3 regions of the Streptomyces sp. NPDC041796 genome follow, and region 2 is predicted to be linked to each of the others. Evidence: riboswitches for the same ligand, from Rfam matches in the RefSeq annotation. Region 2 holds a riboswitch; each other region holds the start of a gene.
What was found. A riboswitch is a leader RNA that binds a small molecule or an ion and turns the genes downstream of it on or off. The one in region 2 is predicted to bind cyclic di-AMP.
Positions count from the first base shown of each region.

Region 1 (7,468 bases), on a different contig from region 2:
GCGCTCTCCGTCTCCGCCGCGCTCCTCGCCGCGGCCCCGCTCCTGGCCGGCTGCGGAAGCGACGCCCACCCGGGCGCGGCGGCCGTCGTCGACGGCGACCGGATCGAGGTCGCCGCCCTCCAGGCGCAGGTCAGGGACGTACGCAGCGCCCAGGAGACGTCTCCGCAGGCGAAGCAGCTGATCGAGGCCACCGGCGACCTGAACCGCGAGAAGCTGAACGGCATGATCTTCGACCGGGTGGTGGAGAAGGTCGCCACCGATCACGGGATCACCGCCAGCCGCAAGGAGGTCCAGGAGACCCGGCGGGCCGCCGCGGGCCAGAGCGGCGGCGAGGAGCAGCTCGCCGCGATGCTGCTGCAGCAGCAGGGCATCGCGCCGGACGAGATCGACAGCGTGGTGCGGCGCAACGTCCTCATGAACAAGATCGCCGCGAAGCTGGGCGCCGGGAACACCCCGGAGGGGCAGCAGAAGCTCACCGAGGTCTTCGCGGCCGCGTCCAAGGCCCTCGACATCGAGGTGAACCCGCGGTACGGCACCTGGGACAACGACAAGATCCAGCTCGGTGAGTACACCGCACCCTGGATCCGCCGGCTGAGCGAACAGCGGCAGATGTAGGTTCGAGGGGTGAACGCCGACACCCCCGACACCCCTGGCCGCATCGTTCTGCTCACCGCCAGCCACCGCGTCGCGCCCGGGCTGCTGTCCTGGCCCGCGTGGCGGACACTGCACGACGCCGACCGGGTCCTGTGCGCCGACGAAGCGCACCCGCAGCTTCCGTACCTGCGCGAGGCGGGCGTCGCCGTGGACATCGCCGCGCCCACCGCGCAGGAGCTGGTCGACTTCTGTGCCGGGGGCCGCGCGGTGGTGGTCGTGGCGACCGGCGAGGGCGACCGCGCCCTGACGGACGGGCTGGCCCGGATGGCGGGCTCAGGCCGGGTCGCCATGCCCGACCTGGAGCTGCTGCCCGGCTCGTACGACCTGCCCGGCGCCCGGCTGCTGGACCTGGTCGAGGTGATGGACCGCATCCGCCGCGAATGCCCCTGGTCGTCGCGGCAGACGCACGAGGGCCTGGCCAAGTACGGCATCGAGGAGGCGTACGAGCTCGTCGAGGCCATCGAGGACGGCGACCGTGACGAGCTGCGCGAGGAGCTCGGGGACGTCCTGCTCCAGGTGGTGTTCCACGCGCGGATCGCCGAGGAGCACGAGGAGGAGCCGTTCTCGATCGACGACGTGGCCGGCACGATCGTCGACAAGCTGATCCACCGCCACCCCCACGTCTTCGGCGACGAGCGCGCCGAGACGCCGGAGGAGGTCAAGGAGCACTGGCTGCGGACCAAGGCGATCGAGAAGCGGCGCGCGTCGGTGACGGACGGCGTCCCGCTCGGCCAGCCGGGCCTCGCCCTGGTGGCGAAGCTCGCGAGCCGCGTCCGCAACGCCGGTCTGGACGTCGCCCCGCCGTCCGGTGACGGCATCGGCTACGAGCTGCTGGCCCTCGCCGTACGCGCGGAGGCCGCGGGCGTCGACCCCGAGGCGGCCCTGCGCGCGGCCGGTCGCGCCTACCGCGACGCGATCCGGGCGGCGGAGGCCCCCGCGGCGCCGGATACCGTCGAGGAGTGAACGCCCCGCACGACAAGAACGCCCACCCGAGCACGCCGGACACCCCCGAAGCCGCCCCGGACGCCTCCGAAACCGCCCCGTCGGGCACCCCGGCCGCCCCGCGCCACCCGGCCGCCCCGGACGCCTCGCGGGGCGAGGCCCCGGAGGGGCAGCCGGCCGGCCAGGGCGGTCCGGACAGCCCCACGCCCTCCGACGCCCCGCGCGCCCGCGCCCCGCGGTCCGGCGTACCGGCCACTTCTGAGGACGGGGCGCCCGAGCTCTTCACCTGGGAGTTCGCGACCGATCCGTACCCCGCCTACGCCTGGCTGCGGGAGCACGCGCCCGTGCACCGGACGAGGCTCCCCAGCGGGGTCGAGGCGTGGCTGGTGACGCGGTACGGGGACGCGCGACAGGCGCTGGCCGACCAGCGGCTGAGCAAGAACCCCGCGCACCACGACGAGCCCGCGCACGCCAAGGGCAAGACCGGCATTCCGGGCGAGCGCAAGGCCGAGCTGATGACGCATCTGCTCAACATCGACCCGCCGGACCACACCCGGCTGCGCCGGCTGGTGTCGAAGGCGTTCACGCCCCGCCGCGTGGCCGAGTTCGCTCCGCGTGTGCAGGAGCTCACGGACCGGCTCATCGACAACTTCGTTACAAAGGGGAGCGCCGACCTCATCCATGAGTTCGCCTTCCCGCTCCCCATTTACGCCATTTGCGACATGCTGGGGGTGCCCCGGGAGGACCAGGACGACTTCCGCGACTGGGCCGGGATGATGATCCGGCACGGCGGCGGGCCGCGCGGTGGGGTCGCGCGGTCGGTGAAGAAGATGCGCGGCTATCTCTTGGAGCTGATCCACCGCAAGCGCGAGACGCCGGGGGACGACCTGATCTCGGGGCTCATCAAGGCCTCCGACCACGGCGAGCACCTCACCGAGAACGAGGCCGCCGCGATGGCGTTCATCCTCCTCTTCGCGGGCTTCGAGACGACGGTCAACCTCATCGGCAACGGCGTCTACGCGCTGCTGCGCAACCCCGGCCAGCGTGAACGCCTCCAGGCCTCCCTGGCCGCCGGTGAGCAGGGGCTGCTGGAGACCGGGGTCGAGGAACTGCTGCGCTACGACGGGCCGGTGGAGCTGGCGACGTGGCGGTTCGCGACCGAGCCGCTCACCATCGGCGGCGAGCGGATCGCGGCCGGCGACCCCGTGCTCGTCGTGCTCGCCGCGGCCGACAGGGACCCCGAGCGGTTCGACGAGCCGGACACGCTCGACCTGGCGCGGCGGGACAACCAGCACCTGGGGTACGGGCACGGCATCCACTACTGCCTCGGCGCGCCGCTCGCCCGGCTGGAGGGGCAGACCGCGCTGGCGACGCTGCTGACCCGGTTGCCCGACCTTCGGCTTGCGGTGGATCCGGCCGATTTGCGGTGGCGTGGCGGGCTCATTATGCGGGGACTGCGTACGCTCCCGGTCGAGTTCACCCCGTATGCGCCCCCCAATAACTGACGCTCCGTCATTTCTGTGATCTTCGCGTAATCTCCGCTGCATCGACTTGTGACTAGCGTTCGAATGCCGCTACGTTCACCGTCACCTCAGCAGTCACGCGAAAGGCAGCACCGCATGCGCTCCGGGAACGGCCGGCACCGACGACCCCGTCAAGCCCCCGCCATCGTCGTCGCGGCAGGGGTGACCGGATCCGCCATCGCGCTCCCGCTGCTCGGCGCGGGTTCCGCGTCGGCGGCCGACGCCACCACATGGGACCGGGTGGCCGAATGCGAGTCCGGCGGCATGTGGAGCGCGGACCTCGGTAACGGCTTCTACGGCGGCCTGCAGATGTCGCAGGAGACCTGGGAGTCGTACGGGGGCCTCGCCCACGCCGCACGCCCCGACCTCGCCAGCCGCACCGAGCAGATAGCCGTCGCCGAGAAGGTCTACGCCGCGACGGGCGTCAAGGCGTGGGAGACCTGCGCCCCCATCGCGGGCCTGGGCGGCGCCACCACCTCCCCCGACGCCGACCCCACGGGCACGGCCCCGGCCACGCCCGAGGCGGCGGACCCGACCGAGACGCTCGAGGACACGGGCACGCCCGAGCCGTCGGAGCCGTCCGACCCGGCCGGGTCCCTCCTGCCCACCGAGCCCGCCCCGACGACCCCTGGCGCGCCGCAGAGCCCCGCCCCGGGGACCGGGAAGCACCGGGGTGAGCCCGCGAAGGAGGAGGCGTCGACGACGGAGCCGACCGACCCCACGGCCCCGGCCGCCCCCGCCGACCCCACCGCACCGGTCACGCCCGGCACGCCGGAGGGCGAAAGCACCCTCAAGCCCACCGATCCGGCGAATACCGGCAATTCGGCCACCGACCGCGAAAACGGTGGACACCCCTCGCGGGGTGACGGGGCGACACGCGACCCGGGGAGCGTCGCGCCCGGCGCGTACACGGTCCAGCCCGGCGACAACCTGTCGGTCATCGCGGACGAGCACAAGGTCCCCGGCGGCTGGTCGGCGCTCTACGAGGCCAACCAGGACACCGTCGGTGCCGATCCGGACCTCATTCTCCCCGGTCAGAGCCTTGAGCTGACGACGGATCAGCCGCAGGACTGAGGCTGTATGTCCGCTTCTGTGTAAGTGAGACATGAATCTCTTCGGCCCGGCGGGCGGGCCACGGCCCACCGAACCGCACAATCCGCCCTTCACCTGCGTAAACGCCCGTCAATGGCGGGCGGATAAGGGCTGATTGACCCGGATGTCCGTCTTTGAACTTCGGGAAGGTCTGTGGCTACGGTCGTGACCGCTCGCCACCGCGGGCCCCTTCGACCGGAACGCCGAATCCTGCCGCCGGTCGACGGGAACAGTCGTCGCGTCATGCGCCGAAGGCAGGAGCGGGGGACCCAGGTAAGTGCCGGGCCCGGCCATGGAGACATGGCATGGAACCGGCTTGGGGTGAAGCCGCGCGCACCACGGTGCCGCGCGGCCGGGCCACTCACTCGCCCGAACCCGACAGCTCACCTCGCAGGCGTCGGTGAGGAGATGTCCCATGCTGTTCTCCGGCAAGTCCAAGCACCGTCGCCCCTCCAAGGCCGCCCGATTCGTCGCGTTCGCCGGTATCACCGGTGCCGCCGTCGCCGCCCCGCTGATGGGCGCCACGACCGCCTCGGCCGCCACCGGCGCCGAGTGGGAGAAGGTCGCCCAGTGCGAGTCCGGCGGCAACTGGTCCATCAACACCGGCAACGGCTACTACGGCGGCCTGCAGTTCTCGGCCTCCACCTGGGCCGCCTACGGCGGCACCGCGTACGCCCCGACCGCCGACCAGGCCTCCAAGTCGCAGCAGATAGAGATCGCCGAGAAGGTCCTCGCCGGCCAGGGCAAGGGTGCCTGGCCGCACTGCGGCGTCGGCCTGTCCAACGCCTCCTACGACGGCGGCGGCGCCGAGCAGGCCCAGCCGCAGCCGGAGCGCAAGGCCGAGCAGCCCACCACGCGCAGCGAGCAGCGCACCGCGCCCAAGGCCGCTCCCAAGGCCGAGTCGAAGAAGACCGTCACCACCCCGACCGGCAAGAAGGTCGAGAAGGGTGACGGCGAGTACAAGGTGAAGGCCGGCGACACCCTCAGCACCATCGCCGCCGAGAAGAAGGTCGCGGGCGGCTGGGAGAAGCTCTTCCAGCTGAACAAGGACATCGTCGACGACGCCGATCTGATCTACCCGGGCCAGCAGCTCCACCTGAGCTGACCCTCGTGAGACCACCCCGGTCCGGCGCGTCCTTCCCCCGTACGCGCCGGGCCGGGGTTTCCCGTTCCGCCCTCCTGAGCGGCCCCTCGCACACCCTGGCTACCCGTCGGTAAGTTTCATGTCGTTTTGCCCGTAATGCCGACTCGTGCGCCCTTTTTCGTCCCAGGAGGCGGGCGTCGGCTGGTCACGGCTCCGCGGCCGGTTAGGCTCTTGCCGCAAGGCCAAAGAGACCCTGCACCACCATGCGTCACATCTTGCGTCACATCCCAGAAGGAGATGCTCGTGCCGTCCATCGACGTCGTCGTAGCCCGGGAAATCCTGGACTCCCGAGGCAACCCCACGGTCGAGGTCGAGGTCGGCCTCGACGACGGCAGCACCGGCCGTGCTGCCGTTCCGTCCGGTGCCTCCACCGGAGCGTTCGAGGCCCTCGAGCTCCGCGACGGTGACAAGGACCGCTACCTCGGCAAGGGTGTCGAGAAGGCCGTCCTCGCCGTCATCGAACAGATCGGCCCGGAGCTCGTCGGCTACGACGCCACCGAGCAGCGGCTGATCGACCAGGCGATGTTCGACCTGGACGCCACCCCGGACAAGTCGTCGCTCGGCGCCAACGCCATCCTCGGTGTCTCCCTCGCCGTCGCGCACGCCGCCTCCGAGGCGTCCGACCTGCCGCTCTTCCGCTACCTGGGCGGCCCGAACGCGCACCTGCTGCCCGTTCCGATGATGAACATCCTGAACGGCGGCTCGCACGCCGACTCCAACGTGGACATCCAGGAGTTCATGATCGCTCCGATCGGCGCGGAGTCCTTCTCCGAGGCCCTTCGCTGGGGCGCCGAGGTCTACCACACCCTGAAGAAGGTCTTGAAGGAGAAGGGCCTCTCCACGGGTCTGGGCGACGAGGGCGGCTTCGCCCCGAACCTCGACTCCAACCGCGCCGCCCTCGACCTCATCCTCGAGGCCATCAAGCAGGCCGGTTACGCCCCGGGCAAGGACATCGCCCTGGCGCTCGACGTCGCCGCGTCCGAGTTCTACAAGGACGGCGCCTACGAGTTCGAGGGCAAGTCCCGCTCGGCCGCCGAGATGACGGACTACTACGCCGAGCTCGTCGACGCGTACCCGCTGGTCTCCATCGAGGACCCGCTGTTCGAGGACGACTGGGACGGCTGGAAGACCATCACCGAGAAGCTGGGCTCCAAGGTCCAGCTCGTCGGCGACGACCTGTTCGTCACCAACCCGGAGCGCCTGGCGCGCGGCATCGAGGAGAACGCCGCCAACGCCCTGCTGGTCAAGGTCAACCAGATCGGTTCGCTGACCGAGACCCTCGACGCCGTCGAGATGGCCCAGCGCAACGGCTTCAAGTGCATGATGTCGCACCGCTCCGGCGAGACCGAGGACGTCACCATCGCCGACCTGGCCGTCGCCACCAACTGCGGCCAGATCAAGACCGGCGCCCCGGCCCGCTCCGAGCGCGTCGCCAAGTACAACCAGCTGCTGCGCATCGAGGAGATCCTCGACGACGCCGCCGTGTACGCGGGCCGCTCGGCCTTCCCGCGCTTCAAGGGCTGATCCTTCCCAGCCCGGGTTACGTACGTCCCCGGCCACGGTCCCGTACCGTGTCCGGGGACGTACGTACGTAACGGGCAAGGGGAGGCGGGTACAACACATGGCCCGGGACCGGTTCTCCACCGCGACCAGGTTGCGACTGCTCGGCGAGCAGACCGCCGCCCGCGTCTACCGCTCCCAGACCCGCCGCCAGGCCCGCCGCTCCCGGCTCACCGGACGCGCGGCCTTCCTCGCGCTGGTCGTCTGCTCGCTGGTGGTCGCCCTGGCCTACCCGATGCGCCAATGGGTGTCCCAGCGCGCCGAGATCGCCGAGCAGGAGCGGCTGGCGGCCGAGGCGGGCGAGCGCGTCGAACGGCTGCGCGACGAGAAGGCGCGGCTCCAGGACGACGCGTACATCAAGCGCCTGGCGCGGGAGCACCTGCACTATGTACTCCCGGGGGAGACCGGCTACACGGTCATCGACCCCGACGCGGTGCGCCAGCGCCGCACCGACCAGGGCGCGGCCGACCGCCCCTGGTACTCCAACCTCTGGGACGGCGTGGACACCGCCGACCGCACCGACCGCAAGTAGAACCCAAGGCAGGCATGGAAA
Region 1 covers NZ_JBVJAH010000010.1:64,095-71,562, reverse strand. The annotation lists gene ACZ6C1_RS21315 (SurA N-terminal domain-containing protein) at 1-615, shown strand, start outside; gene ACZ6C1_RS21310 (nucleoside triphosphate pyrophosphohydrolase) at 625-1,617, shown strand; gene ACZ6C1_RS21305 (cytochrome P450 family protein) at 1,614-3,101, shown strand; gene ACZ6C1_RS21300 (transglycosylase family protein) at 3,282-4,193, shown strand; cyclic di-AMP (ydaO/yuaA leader) riboswitch at 4,448-4,623, shown strand; gene ACZ6C1_RS21295 (transglycosylase family protein) at 4,627-5,316, shown strand; gene eno (phosphopyruvate hydratase) at 5,599-6,879, shown strand; gene ACZ6C1_RS21285 (FtsB family cell division protein) at 6,977-7,447, shown strand; gene ACZ6C1_RS21280 (DUF501 domain-containing protein) at 7,462-7,468, shown strand, end outside.
Region 1: another riboswitch for cyclic di-AMP. It lies ahead of ACZ6C1_RS21295 (transglycosylase family protein); the one in region 2 lies ahead of ACZ6C1_RS10200 (M23 family metallopeptidase).

Region 2 (7,468 bases):
GATGCCCCGCTCGCGGGCGACCGCCGCGATGTGTTCGAGCAGCGCGGACGCGACGCCCCGCCCCTGGTGGGCGTCCTGGACGAGGAAGGCGACCTCGGCCTCGTCGGCCGGGGCGCTCGCGGGCAGACCCTGTTCATTGATCCGGTCGTAGCGGACGGTGGCGATGAACTCGCCGCCGACGGTGGCCGCCAGACCCACCCGGTCCACGTAGTCGTGGTGGGTGAAGCGGTGCACGTCCTTGGCGGAGAGCCGGGGGTAGGGTGCGAAGAACCGGTAGTACTTCGACTCGTCCGAGACCTGCTCGTAGAAGCTGACCAGGCGCTCGGCGTCATCCGTGGTGATCGGCCTGATCCGTGCGGTGCCGCCGTCCCGCAGCACCACGTCGGCCTCCCAGTGGTCGGGGTACACGTGTTCCGGCTGATCCGACGGGGTCCGCATGGGCCCCAGGGTACGGTGCGGGCGCCCGGCCGCGGAGGTGCCTGTGGACAACGCGGGGCGAGTGGGCCGGGCCGGCCCGCGGCGGCCCCGCGAGGGCCGGATCGAGCACCCTGTGGAACATGAGAGACTGGATTGGACCACTGGTCTAGACAACCGCCGAGACTCGAAGGGCAACACCATGGCTGAGCGCCGCGTCAACGTCGGCTGGGCCGAGGGCCTGCACGCCCGCCCCGCCTCCATCTTCGTCCGTGCCGCCACGGCCGCCGGCGTCCCCGTGACGATCGCCAAGGCCGATGGCAACCCGGTCAACGCCGCGTCGATGCTCGCGGTGCTGGGCCTCGGCGCGCAGGGCGGCGAGGAGATCGTGCTCGCTTCGGACGCGGAGGGCGCGGACGCCGCCCTGGACCGTCTGGCGAAGCTGGTCGCCGAGGGTCTCGAGGAGCTCCCCGAGACGGTCTGACCTGCCGGTCACCCCACGCGACACCAGGCGGAGCCGTATTCCCGGAATCGGGTGGTACGGCTCCGTTCTGTTTGCCGCGCTTCGCCCCTCCCCCGGGTGCCGACCGCCGGGCCCGTGCGGCCGGCGCGGAAATTCACCGGGCCGACCACCCCTGGGAAAAAGGCGGCGCACCCCCTTTTCAGGCAGGGGTGAATAGGGGCAAGAATTTCCCCCTCTTTGTATACGGTACCGCTGTTAATTGCGGGCGCTCGCGGTGTTTACGCGATGTTGCGAAGTCCTCACCACACGTCCGCCCGAACGCTCCGACCGCCGCGATCCCTCCGGGCGTTCCGCCCGCTCGGCGCGGCGCAGCCGGTGCGCGGGCAGGGTGCGCTCGACGTGGAGGGCGGTGAGCGCGCGGGCGCGTTCGGCGTCGCCGCGGGCCACGGCGTCCACGATCACCCCGTACTCGGCCCACACCTCCGTCGGCCGGGCGGGCTGGTCGACGGCGTACATCCAGGCGATCTTGTGCCGTAGCTGGGTGAGCAGCGCGGTCAGCGCCGCGCTGCCGGCCGCCTGGGCGAGCGTCTCGTGGAACCAGCCGCCCAGCGAGCGGAGGTCGTCCCCCTGGCCGCGACGGGCCCGCTCCTGGCCCAGCCGGACCAGGCCGCGCAGCACCTTCAGATGTGCCTCGGTGCGGCGCTGGGCGGCGCGCGCGGCACCCAGCGGCTCCAGCAGCGTACGCATCTCCAGCAGGTCGGCCGCTTCCTGCTCGGTGGGCTCGGCGACGCACGCGCCGACGTGGCGGCGAGTGGTGACGAAGCCCTCGGACTCGAGGGTGCGCAGTGCCTCACGGACCGGAACGCGCGAGACGCCGTAGCGGCGGGCCAGGTGCTCCTCGGTGAGCCGGCTGCCGCGCTCGAACACGCCGGTGACGATGTCGTCGCGGATCGCCGTGCATACCGAGTGCGCTGGAATGCGCATACCAGAACCCCCACTTAATCCGCGCGAAACTCAGCCGATCGACGCCTGTTGAGTGACTCTATTGCAGCGGGACGGAATTTCCGATAGCCACCCGTAATCCATGGAGTTCTTTTTGGCCAGGAAGTCCGTGCCGGGAAGGCGCCGCCCGAGGACACGGCAAGGCGAAGGCCCCGGTTCGCATCCCGAACCGGGGCCTTCGCCGAACAGACGGAAGGCGGTCAGACGTTGACGCCGTGCGAGCGGAGGTACGCGACGGGGTCGATGTCCGAGCCGTAGTCGGCGCCCGTACGAGCCTCGAAGTGGAGGTGCGGGCCGGACGAGTTGCCGGTCGAGCCCGAGAGACCTATCTGCTGCCCCGGCATCACGGTCTGGCCGACCGAGACGTTGATCGACGACAGGTGGCCGTACTGGGTGTACGTGCCGTCGTTCATCCGGATCACGATGTTGTTGCCGTACGCGCCGCCCCAGCCGGCTTCGACGACGGTGCCCGCGCCCACGGAGACCACGCTGGAGCCCGAGGCGGCGTGGAAGTCGATGCCGGTGTGGCTGCCGGACGACCACATGGCACCACCGGTCTGGTAGCCGGTGCTGACGTACGTGCCCGCGACCGGCAGCTGGAAGGCGTTCAGCCGCTTGCGCTCGGCCTCGCGGTCGGCGCGCTCCTTGGCCTCACGGGCCGCCTTCACCCGGGCTTCGGCCTTGAGCTTGGCCTCCGCCTCGGCCTTCGCCTGGGCGGCCGCCTTGGCCGCGGCCTCCTGGGCCTCCAGCTCCTGGGCCTCGGCCTGGGCGTCGACCTGCTCCGCGAGGGTGTCGGTGATGACCGCCTGGTTGAGGCCGGTGTCCTCGAACGAACCGGGCGCGGCGTCCGGGGCGGCGGCCAGCGCCGGGGAAGCGAGGGTTCCGATGACGCCGGTGGTGGCGAGGGCCGCGACTCCGGCGACGTGTGCGCTCTTACGGCTCAGGCGGCTCGGGGCACGGTGCTTCCCGGTGGCACGGGTGAACGCCATGAAGTGGCTGGTCCTTTCCTTCCTTCTCGCCTACCGGGTTAGCTGACGGGTTCGGAGCAGGAAGGTCTCCTACGGGCCCCTCCGCACGGGTGCGAAGGCGTCCGATTCACCCCAGGGACTTCATGGGTCCCCGGCTCCCCAGGCTCGCGCCTGATGGGGACTCGGCGATCGCTGCCCGGTGCCGCGGGTGCGGCGGGTACCGGTCGGACAGCGCATCAGACGCTAAGCGGCCGATCTTTCAATCACCAAACAGACACGGTTTTTTGTAGCGCACGCCACAGGGCAGACACCGAACCTCCGCAACAAATCGGACATATGACTGGGCCCCCGGCATCGGGTGATACCGGGGGTCCGGGGACCGTCGTGGAGGGTCCGGTGTCAATCAGCCGGTGACAACGGTCACTTCACCGATTCCGAGCGCCTCGACGGGCTCCTTGATCTGAGCCGCGTCGCCGACGAGGACCGTGACGAGACGGTCCACCGGGAAGGCGCTGACGACCGCCGCGGTGGCCTCCACGGTGCCGGTCTCCGCGAGACGGGCGTAGAGCTGGGCCTGGAAGTCGTCGGGCAGGTGCTGCTCGACCTGGTCGGCAAGAGTGCCCGCGACGGAGGCGGCCGTCTCGTACTTGAGCGGGGCCACACCCACCAGGTTCTGCACGGCCGTCTCGCGCTCGGCGTCGGTCAGGCCCGCGGCGGCGAGGGTGTTCAGCACCTTCCACAGGTCGTCGAGCGCCGGGCCGGTGTTCGGCGTGTCGACCGAGCCGCTGATGGCGAGCATGGCGGCGCCGCCCTGGGGGCCGGAACGCAGGACCTGGCCGAAGGCCCGTACGCCGTAGGTGTAGCCCTTCTCCTCGCGCAGGACCTTGTCCAGGCGGGAGGTGAGCGTGCCGCCCAGGCAGTAGGTGCCGAGCACCTGGGCCGGCCAGACCCGGTCGTGCCGGTCGGGGCCGATCCGGCCGATGAGTAGCTGGGTCTGCACGGCGCCGGGGCGGTCGACGATGACGACACGGCCCGTGTCGTCCGCCGTCACGGGCGGCACCGGGCGGGGCTCGGCCATGTCGCCGGTCCAGGCGCCGAGGGTGTCGGAGAGCACCGCGTCGAGGTCGACGCCGGTGAGGTCGCCGACGACGACCGCGGTGGCGGTGGCGGGGCGGACGTGGGCCTCGTAGAAGGCGCGTACGGCCGCCGCGTCGATCCGGGCGACGGTCTCCTCGGAGCCCTGCCGGGGCCGCGACATACGGGAGGTGGCCGGGAACAGCTCCTTGGAGAGCTGCATGGCGGCGCGGCGGGCGGGGTTGGCGATCTCGTGCGGGATCTCGTCGAGCCGGTTGCGGACGAGACGCTCGATCTCGCTGTCGGCGAAGGCGGGCGCCCTCAGCGCTTCGGCGACCAGTCCGAGGGCCTTGCCGAGCCGGGAGACGGGGACCTCGAGGGAGACGCGTACGCCGGGGTGGTCGGCGTGCGCGTCGAGGGTGGCGCCGCAGCGCTCCAGCTCGGCGGCGAACTCCTCGGCCGAGTGCTTGTCGGTGCCCTCGGACAGGGCTCGCGCCATGATCGTGGCGACGCCGTCGAGGCCCTCGGGCTCGGCCTCCAGCGGGGCGACGAGGAAGATCTCGACGGCCACGACCTGCTGGCCGGGGCGGTGGCAGCGCAGGACGGTCAGGCCGTTGTCGAGCGTGCCGCGGTCGGGGGCCGGGAAGGCCCACGGCTTGGCGGTGCCGGGCCGGGGCTGCGGGTGGAACTCCATGGACGTCAGGGACACAGCGGCGTCGCTCACTGGTCGGCCCCCTCTTCTGCCTGGTCGCTGTGGTCGGTGCTGATGGGTTCGTAGACCAGCACCGCCCGGTTGTCGGGGCGGAGGCGGGCCTTGGCGACCGCCTGCACCTCCTCGGCGGTGACGTCCAGGACGCGCTGGACGGCGGTCAGGGCGAGCTGCGGGTCGCCGAACAGGACGGCGAACCGGCACAGTTCGTCGGCGCGGCCCGCGACCGTGCCGAGCCGGTCGAGCCACTCGCGCTCCAGCTGGGCCTGGGCGCGCTCCATCTCCTCGGGCGTGGGGCCCTCGGCGGCGAACCGGGCCAGCTCGTCGTCGACCGCGGCCTCGATGTCGGGCACCTCGACGCCCCCGGACGTCTTGACGTCCAGCCAGCCGAGTGAGGGCGCCCCGGCCAGACGCAGCAGGCCGAAGCCGGCCGCCACGGCCGTACGGTCGCGGCGGACCAGGCGGTTGTGCAGCCTCGACGACTCGCCGCCGCCGAGGACGGTGAGGGCGATGTCGGCGGCGTCGCACTCGCGGGTGCCGTCGTGCGGGAGCCGGTAGGCGGCCATCAGGGCGCGCGCCGGGACCTCCTCCTCGAGGACCTCGCGCAGCTGCTCGCCGATGATCTCGGGGAGCGTCCCGTCCTTGGGCGCCTGCTTGCCGTCGTGGGCCGGGATGGAGCCGAAGTACTTCTCGATCCACGCCAGGGTCTGCTCGGGGTCGATGTCGCCGACGACCGACAGCACCGCGTTGTTCGGCGCGTAGTACGTACGGAAGAAGTTCCGCGCGTCCTCGAGGGTGGCGGCGTCCAGGTCGGCCATGGAGCCGATCGGCGTGTGGTGGTAGGGGTGGCCCTCCGGGTAGGCGAGGGCGGTCAGCTTCTCGAAGGCCGTGCCATAGGGAACGTTGTCGTACCGCTGGCGGCGCTCGTTCTTGACGACGTCCCGCTGGTTCTCCATCGACTCGTCGTCGAGCGCGGCGAGCAGGGAGCCCATCCGGTCGGCTTCCAGCCACAGCGCCAGCTCCAGCTGGTGGGTGGGCATGGTCTCGAAGTAATTGGTGCGCTCGAAGCTCGTCGTGCCGTTCAGGGAACCGCCGGCGCCCTGCACCAGCTCGAAGTGGCCATTGCCCTGGACCTGCTTCGAGCCCTGGAACATCAGGTGCTCGAAGAGGTGGGCGAGGCCGGTGCGGCCCTTGACCTCGTGGCGCGAGCCGACGTCGTACCAGAGGCAGACCGCGGCGACCGGGGTCAGGTGGTCCTCGGAGAGCACCACGCGCAGGCCGTTGGCCAGCCGGTGCTCGGTCGCTGTCAGGCCGCCGGAGCCGGCCTGGGCTGTGGCCGTGTGACCCATGGGCATGTACGTCCCTTCGATCGCTATGTGGAAAAGTCCAGCTGCGGGCCGCTGCGGAAGTCCTGCCACTGTATGCGGCTGCTGCGACCTGCCGCGGACCGCTGTGGAAGTCCTGCCACTGTATGCAAGCGGACTGACACCTGGCGAAGTTCCCGGATCCCCGATCCGTCCCTCTTCCGGGTCGCGGTCGGCGTTGTCAGTGGGACGGTCCACAATGGTCGGCGTCAGATCAACCTTGTTGGTGAAGGAGCCGCAGCCGCGATGGCCCGCCGCAGCACGAAGACCACGCAGCCAGACGACTTCGAGGAGAAGATCCTCGACATCGACGTCGTCGACGAAATGCAGGGCTCCTTCCTCGAGTACGCGTACTCGGTGATCTACTCCCGGGCCCTGCCGGACGCCCGCGACGGCATGAAGCCGGTGCACCGCCGCATCGTGTACCAGATGAACGAGATGGGGCTTCGGCCCGAGCGCGGCTTCGTGAAGTGTGCCCGGGTCGTCGGCGAGGTGATGGGCAAGCTCCACCCGCACGGTGACGCGTCGATCTACGACGCCCTGGTGCGCATGGCGCAGCCGTTCTCGATGCGGCTGCCTCTGGTGGACGGCCACGGGAACTTCGGCTCCCTCGGCAACGACGACCCGCCGGCCGCCATGCGGTACACCGAGTGCCGGATGGCCGACGCGACGTCCCTGATGACGGAGTCGATCGACGAGGACACCGTCGACTTCAACCCGAACTACGACGGGCAGGAGCGCGAGCCGGTGGCGCTGCCCGCCGCCTTCCCGAACCTGCTGGTCAACGGCGCGTCCGGGATCGCGGTCGGTATGGCCACCAACATGCCCCCGCACAATCTGGGCGAGGTCATCGCCGCCGCCCGCCACCTGATCAGGCACCCGGGCGCCGACCTGGAGACCCTGATGCGGTACGTGCCGGGTCCGGACCTGCCGACGGGCGGCCGGATCGTGGGCCTGACCGGCATCAAGGACGCGTACGAGACCGGCCGCGGCTCCTTCAAGATCCGCGCGACGGTGACCGTGGAGAACGTGACGGCGCGCCGCAAGGGCCTGGTCGTCACGGAACTCCCCTTCGCGGTCGGCCCGGAGAAGGTGATCGCCAAGATCAAGGACCTGGTCGCGGCCAAGAAGCTCCAGGGCATCGCGGACGTCAAGGACCTGACCGATCGCGAGCACGGCCTGCGGCTGGTCATCGAGGTCAAGAACGGCTTCATCCCCGAGGCCGTGCTGGAGCAGCTCTACAAGCTGACGCCGATGGAGGAGTCCTTCGGCATCAACAACGTGGCGCTGGTCGACGGGCAGCCGCTGACGCTGGGCCTGAAGGAGCTGCTGGAGGTCTACCTGGACCACCGCTTCGAGGTGGTCCGGCGCCGCAGCGAGTTCCGGCGCACCAAGAAGCGGGACCGGCTGCACCTGGTCGAGGGCCTGCTCGTGGCGCTGCTCGACATCGACGAGGTCATCCGGGTCATCCGCT
Region 2 covers NZ_JBVJAH010000004.1:364,307-371,774, forward strand. The annotation lists gene ACZ6C1_RS10185 (bifunctional acetate--CoA ligase family protein/GNAT family N-acetyltransferase) at 1-438, opposite strand, end outside; gene ACZ6C1_RS10190 (HPr family phosphocarrier protein) at 617-898, shown strand; gene ACZ6C1_RS10195 (GntR family transcriptional regulator) at 1,133-1,861, opposite strand; gene ACZ6C1_RS10200 (M23 family metallopeptidase) at 2,080-2,868, opposite strand; cyclic di-AMP (ydaO/yuaA leader) riboswitch at 2,882-3,045, opposite strand; gene ACZ6C1_RS10205 (M16 family metallopeptidase) at 3,251-4,645, opposite strand; gene ACZ6C1_RS10210 (M16 family metallopeptidase) at 4,642-5,985, opposite strand; gene ACZ6C1_RS10215 (DNA gyrase/topoisomerase IV subunit A) at 6,241-7,468, shown strand, end outside.

Region 3 (7,468 bases), on a different contig from region 2:
GCGCAGGGCGCCCAGGGCCGCCTCGGCCCGCTCCACCTCCTCCTTGGCCCCGTTGTACTTCTGGGTGGCCTCCTCCGCCTCCTGGTACAGCAGGTCGGCCTTGGCCTTCACCTGGCCGGGCGTGAGGTGGGGTTCGGCGTACCCGGAGCCTTCGAAGGCGGTGGCGGTGGCCGCCCCGGCGAGTGCCAGGGTGACGGCCGCGCGGCCGCTCAACGGCTGCTGCTTCGGTTTCCGGTGCGTTGCCACGGCGGCGGTCACTTCCCTTCGGCGGGGACGGGGCCTGGGGGAGGACGCTAAACCTGGGGGTCACGGTCGAGAGGCGGTATGACCGCAATTGGCCGCAGGTGAGGGTTCAGGAGCGTATTCCGCAAGAGCCCACCTGCTCGGAATCCCGCATTCCATATCACCTGCGACCGATGCGACGAATGAGGTGACCCTGGCCGGAGACCGGTGGTAACGCCCGGGCTAGGCTCCGCCCCATGGACGTACTCATCAATGTCTTCGTCGCGCTGCACATCATCGGTATCGCCGCTCTGCTGGGCGGCTTCATGACGCAGATGAAGGCGATGGGGGAGGGTGCGGCGCGTTTCGGCCCCGCGATGCTGCACGGCGCCCTGACCATGCTGCTCACGGGCGTGGTCCTGGTCGGGCTCAACCAGGCCGACGACCAGACCGTGAACAACGTCAAGATCGGTGTGAAGCTGGCCATCCTGGTCGTCATCCTCGGCCTGGTCTACGTCAAGCGGGACGAGGAGCGGGTCGACAAGGCGGTTTTCGGGGCCGTCGGCGGCCTGACCATGGTGAACATCTTCATCGCCACGCTCTGGACCTGATCGCCCGTCAGGCGCCCCGGGCGGCCGCCTCCTCGATGAGCTCGGCCGCCCGCCGCAGCCCGTCCCGTTCGCGGATCACCGCACCCGTCGCCGCCAGCCGCTCGCGCAGGGACGTGTCGCCGAGCAGCCGCTCCAGGGCCCCGGTCAGTTCCTCGTCCGTGAACCGGTAGGTGTCCAGCCGGACGCCGAAGCCCAGCTCCTGCATGCGCTGCGCGTTGTCGTACTGGTCCCAGAACAGCGGCAGCACGATCATCGGCTTCCCGAAGTGCAGCGCCTCCGTCGTCGTGTTGTTGCCGCCGTGCGTGATCACCAGGTCGACCAGGGGAAGGACCGACGTCTGGGGCAGGAATTCCGCGCCCCACATGTTCGGCGCCAGCTCGATCTCGGCGTGCAGCGGCCCCTTGGAGACGATGTAGCGGTACGGCGTCCGCGCCAGGACCCCGATCACGCGGCGCATCAGTTCCACGTCCGCGGATCCCAGGGAGCCGAGCGAGAAGTAGATCAACGGCGGCTCGCCGTCCGCCCCGGAGGGCGCGAGCTCCGGCGGCAGGACGAAGTCCTCGTCCGTCTCCCGTACGCACGAGTCCAGCCGGTGCCAGTGCGGCGGCAGCACGCGCGCGTAGTCGGCCGCCTCGGGATACACGTACAGATTCGTCCCGGCCTCGTGGATGAACTCCAGCTCGGGCAGGGGCGGCGCCCCCTGCTCGGCCACCCAGGTGCTGAAGTCGGCCCACAGCTCCCGGTGCGTACGGTCGTACTCGGCCCGGAAGGCCGCCCAGCCGGAATCGTCGCCCGCCGGGTAGCCGGAGAAGGCCGGCGGGACGCCCGGACTCCTGATCTCCAGCGGGTTGCAGGAGACGATGCGTACGAACGGCACTCCGGCGGTCAGCAGGGCGGGGAACGCCACCACGTTGTCCTCGACGATCACGTCCGGGCGCACCCGCTCGACGACCGCCTTCAGCTGCGGCTCGCAGTGGCGGGCGCCCGAGACCAGCTCCGTCCGGACCGGTCTGATCCAGGTGCCGAGCTGCTCGAAGGTCGGCTTGCGGAACTCCGGAGCGGTGTCCCGCACGAAGTCCTTCCAGAACCGGCCCGCGTCCTCCTCCCCGTCCGGGGGAGGAGCGAGACGGACGAGGTCCTCCTCGAAGCCGAGCGCGCTCAGCCTCACCCTCCAGGACGCCTCCGCGGCGAACACCACCCGGTGGCCGCGGCGCCGCAGCACGTCCGCGATCCCGACGCAGTTGTTCGTCGGCCCGTACGCGCTCTCCGGTGCGAACAGGACGGTGAGCCGGCGGTCGGTCACGGTTCCCCCCATGTGATCCCCCTGTGCGGTCGTCAGGCCGGGCGCACGCCACTGTGGACGGGCATGCAGTGGATGGACTCCTCGCGCACGTTCGCCCCGGGACCCAGCGCGTGGATCATCTTCCCGTCGCCCTTGTAGATGCCGACGTGCCTGATGTCGTCGTAGAAGAACACCAGGTCGCCGGGGCGCAGGTCCTCCGTCGCGACCCGGGTGCCCGCCAGCACCTGGTCCCGGGCCGCACGGGGGAGGTCGACCCCCGCCGCCCGCCACGCGGCCTGGGTGAGCCCGGAACAGTCGTACGAGCTCGGGCCGGTCGCGCCCCACACGTACGGCTTGCCGATCTGCGCCTCGGCGAAGGCGAGCACCTCGCGGGCCTTGGCGGTGTAGCCACTGTCGTCGTCCGGCTGCTGGAGCTGGTGCTGATGCAGGTGATCCTGTTGTTCTTGCTGCCGCTGCTCCTCGGCCTTGCGGCGGGCGTCCTCCTGGCGCCCCCGCTCCTCCGCCGTCAGCCGCGCCAGCAGCGACCGAGCCTCGCCGAGCTTGCGCTGCACGGTCTGCTTGGCGGTGCGGAGGGAGGCCTGGGAGGCGGTGAGCGACTCCTGCTTCCGTGTCGCCTCCGCCTGCTGCCGGGCGGCCCCGGCCTCCACCCGCTGCTCCGTGACCTCGGCCTCGCCCCGCTGCGCCCGGTGGTCGGTGAGCGTCTCGTGCCGGTGGTCGGTGAGCGCCTCGTGCCGATGGCCGGTGAGCGTCTCGTGCCGGTGGTCCATGAGCCGGTCCACCGGCGGAGCCTGGTCCACGACCGCCTGCGGGCCGTCCGGGAAGACCAGCGACGTGGTCGGAGCCGACCCGCCCGACCCGTACCGCGTGGCCGCGTGGCTACCGAGGGGGCGGCGGGACTGCTCCGGCGCTTCCGTACGCCGGGCGGCGCCGGCGAGTGTCCCGCCGGCCTCGCGCCGCTGCTCGTCCGTGGCTTCCCTGGCCTTGCCGTACTGCTGCGTCGCCGTGCCCGCCTGCCGGTAGAGGTCGTCGACCTTTCTCTGAACCTCCTCGACCGTCGGCCCCCGGTCCTGGTCACCCGGGCCACCGGACGCCGCGGTCGCGCTCTGTGACGACAGGAACGTGACCGAGGCCAGGGCGGCGGCCGTCGTGACCCCGACGGCGGGGTGGTGGGCATGCAGGGTCTGCAAGGTGCGCGATGTGCGCGGCTTGCGATGCGACGCCAAGGTCGGCATCTCCTTCCGTGGACCGCCTACCGGGTCAGCTGTCAGGTTCGGGCGGAACGGAAGGTGCCCTACGGCCGTGCCCGAGCGGCTGCGGGCCGATTCACCTCGGTCGTACGTGGTGGGTCCCCGGTTCCGAACTGCCGTGGCGGCAGCACGGATTCGGCGTGGGCGATCCGACTGGCGTGGTTCGCCGAAGAGAGAACGGACCGCTTGGGCGAGCACGCTAGCCAACCTGTGGTGGTGCTGTGAAGGTTGATGTTCGATATGCCCGATACGTATTCGTGACCTTGGCGTGATGTCGTCGACGCGGTACGGAGCGTGACGAATCGGGCCTGTTCCCGGTTCGTCCACGGCTGTCAGTGGGGCGGCCTAGACTCGATAGGCGATGAGCAGCCTCTTTGACGACAGCTTCCTGGCGGACCTCCGGAACCACCCCTCCGAGGAGCCCCCGCCGCCCGAGGACTCCGAGGGCCCCGGGCACGGCCCGGCCGCGGAGGAGGTCCCGCACGACCTCTTCGGGGACCGCTTCGACGTGCCCCCGGCCCGGGACACCCACTACCGCGACGGTGCCCCGCGTCCCGTCGTGGACCCCGCCGCGCTGCTGGAGGGGCTGAACGAGCAGCAGCGCGCCGCCGTCGTGCACACCGGCTCGCCGCTGCTCATTGTCGCCGGCGCCGGCTCCGGCAAGACCCGGGTGCTGACCCACCGCATCGCCCACCTGCTGGGCACCCGGCACGTCCACCCCGGGCAGATACTGGCGATCACCTTCACCAACAAGGCCGCCGGTGAGATGAAGGAGCGCGTCGAGCAGCTCGTCGGCCCGCGCGCCAACGCCATGTGGGTCATGACCTTCCACAGCGCGTGCGTCCGCATCCTGCGCCGCGAGTCCAAGAAGCTCGGCTTCACGTCGTCCTTCTCCATCTACGACGCCGCCGACTCCAAGCGGCTGATGGCGCTGGTCTGCCGCGATCTCGACCTCGACCCCAAGCGCTTCCCGCCGAAGTCGTTCAGCGCCAAGATCTCGAACCTGAAGAACGAGCTGATCGACGAGGAGGCCTTCGCCGACCAGGCCGCCGACGGGTTCGAGAAGACGCTCGCCGAGGCGTACCGGATGTACCAGGCACGGCTGCGCGAGGCCAACGCCCTGGACTTCGACGACATCATCATGACGACGGTCCACCTGCTCCAGGCGTTCCCGGACGTCGCCGAGCACTACCGCCGCCGCTTCCGCCACGTGCTCGTCGACGAGTACCAGGACACCAACCACGCCCAGTACACGCTCGTACGCGAACTGGTGGGCACCGGTTACGAGGACCTGGACCCGGCCGAGCTGTGCGTCGTGGGCGACGCCGACCAGTCGATCTACGCCTTCCGCGGCGCCACCATCCGCAACATCCTCCAGTTCGAGGAGGACTACCCGGACGCGACCACGATCCTGCTGGAGCAGAACTACCGCTCCACGCAGACCATCCTCTCCGCCGCCAACGCGGTCATCGAGCGCAATGAGAGCCGCCGCCCCAAGAACCTGTGGACCAACGCAGGCGAGGGCGCCCGGATCATCGGGTACGTCGCGGACACCGAGCACGACGAGGCGCAGTTCGTCGCCGACGAGATCGACCGGCTGACGGACGCGGGCGACGCCAGGGCCGGCGACGTCGCCGTCTTCTATCGGACGAACGCCCAGTCCCGTGTCTTCGAGGAGATCTTCATCCGCGTCGGCCTGCCGTACAAGGTCGTCGGCGGCGTCCGCTTCTACGAACGCAAGGAAGTCCGGGACGTGCTGGCCTACCTGCGCGTCCTGGCCAACCCCGAGGACAACGTCCCGCTGCGCCGCATCCTCAACGTCCCCAAGCGCGGCATCGGCGAGCGCGCCGAGGCGATGATCGACGCACTGGCGCTGCGCGAGAAGATCACCTTCCCGCAGGCGCTGCGCCGCGTCGACGAGGCGTACGGCATGGCCGCCCGGTCGGCGAACGCCGTGAAGCGGTTCAACACGCTCATGGAGGAGCTCCGCACCATCGTGGACTCGGGCGCCGGCCCGGCGGTGGTGCTGGAGGCCGTCCTGGAGCGCACGGGATACCTCGCCGAGCTCCAGGCCTCCACCGACCCGCAGGACGAGACCCGCATCGAGAACCTCCAGGAGCTCGCCGCCGTCGCCCTCGAGTTCGAGCAGGAGCGCGGCGAGGAGCCCGGCACCCTGGCCGAGTTCCTGGAGCAGGTCGCGCTCGTCGCCGACTCCGACCAGATCCCGGACGAGGACGAGGAGGGGTCCGGTGTCATCACGCTGATGACCCTGCACACCGCCAAGGGCCTGGAGTTCCCGGTGGTGTTCCTGACCGGCATGGAGGACGGTGTCTTCCCGCACATGCGTGCCCTCGGCCAGACCAAGGAGCTGGAGGAGGAGCGGCGGCTGGCGTACGTGGGCATCACGCGTGCCCGCGAGCGGCTCTATCTGACGCGGTCGTCGATGCGCAGCGCGTGGGGGCAGCCCTCGTACAACCCGCCCTCGCGGTTCCTGGAGGAGATCCCCGGACAGCACCTGGAGTGGAAGCGCACGGGTGCGATGGCCAAGCCCGCCGGGCCGACGTCCGGCATCGCGTCGTCGCTGTCGTCGTCACTGTCGTCGAGGTCGCGGGCCGGCGGCCCCTCCGGCTTCGCCACCCGGCGTACGACGGACAAGCCGGTGATCTCCCTGGCGGTCGGGGACCGGGTGACGCACGACCAGTTCGGGCTCGGGACCGTCATGGCGGTGACGGGAGCGGGCGGGGACGCGCAGGCGACGATCGACTTCGGGGACGAGAAGCCGAAGCGGCTGCTGCTGCGGTACGCGCCGGTCGAGAAGCTGTAGGCCGCTCGGAAAGCCGTAGCGGTCAGGAGGTCGGGTCGAGGCCGTGGCTGCGCAGCCACGGCAGCGGGTCGATCGCGGCGCCGCCGCCGGGCCGTACCTCGAAGTGCAGGTGCGGTCCGGTGGAGTTGCCGGAGTTGCCCGAGTAGGCGATGACCTCGCCGGCCTTGACCTCGCCGGACCGGATCTTGGTGCTGCTGAGGTGGCAGTACCAGGTCTCGGTGCCGTCCTTGGCGGTCACGATCGCCATGTTCCCGTAGGCGCTGTTCCACTGGGTGCGCACGGTGCCGTCGGTCGCGGCCATGACGGGGGTCCCGTACTGGACGGGGAAGTCGATACCGGTGTGCAGGGACATCCAGTTGACGCCCGCCTGCCCGTACTGGGCGCTGAGCTGGTGCAGGCCGACGGGGAGGGCGAACTTGGGGCGCAGCGCCTCGCGGCGGGCCGCCTCCTCCTCGCGCTTCTTGCGCTCCGCCTCCTGGCGCGCCTTGAGGTCGATGCGCTCCTGGGTGCGGCTCGCGCGGTCACCGAAGTCGCGGGCGTCGGCGCTGAGCGCGGCAAGCTGGGTGTCCAGCTCGCTGTTGGCGACGACCGGCTGGACCGAGGCCGGGTCGGCGGCGGTCACCGTCTTCTCGTCGCTCTTGGTCTCGCCGGTGGCGCTGCCCGTGAGGCCGCTGACGGACGCGGCGGCGATACCGGCGACGCCCATCACACAGGCGGAGGGCATGGCGACGGTGAGGAGCGCGGAACGTTTGGCAGGGGTCCGGCGGCGGCCGCGGCTGCCGCCACCGCCTCCGCCGGAACGGCGGCTGGGCCGGGGGGCGGCGACGGGTGCGAGTGCGGTTTCGGTGAGGCTCTCGTGCAGGTCCTCGGGCTCCGCCCCGGAATCGGGCTCGGCCGAGGGTTCGTCGTCGGGGCCGAGCTCGTACTCCGGTTCCGCCTCGGCGGCGGACTCGTGCGCCGACGGGGACTCCGCGAGGGGTTCCGGCGCGGGGAGCTGGTCCGCGGCCGCGTAGTCGTACTGCTCGGGGACGGTGAACGTCTCGGTCGGCGCGGCGGCGTAGTTCCAGGCGGTGGCGTCGTAGGCGCCGGTCTCGAAGGAGGTGGCGGCCGTGGTCGCCCCCGGGGTGCCGTTCCACTGGCCGGTGGTGTCGTACGCGCTCGCCTCGCTCCAGGCGCTCGCGTCCCACTGGCCGGTGTGGGCCGAGTACTCGACGTAGCCGGTGGTGTCCGTGGTGGCCCACTGCTGGGTGGCGGCGGCCCA
Region 3 covers NZ_JBVJAH010000020.1:15,259-22,726, reverse strand. The annotation lists gene ACZ6C1_RS30975 (C40 family peptidase) at 1-246, opposite strand, end outside; gene ACZ6C1_RS30970 (hypothetical protein) at 480-833, shown strand; gene ACZ6C1_RS30965 (glycosyltransferase) at 841-2,148, opposite strand; gene ACZ6C1_RS30960 (C40 family peptidase) at 2,169-3,368, opposite strand; cyclic di-AMP (ydaO/yuaA leader) riboswitch at 3,367-3,534, opposite strand; gene pcrA (DNA helicase PcrA) at 3,745-6,207, shown strand; gene ACZ6C1_RS30950 (M23 family metallopeptidase) at 6,230-7,468, opposite strand, start outside.
Region 3: another riboswitch for cyclic di-AMP. It lies ahead of ACZ6C1_RS30960 (C40 family peptidase); the one in region 2 lies ahead of ACZ6C1_RS10200 (M23 family metallopeptidase).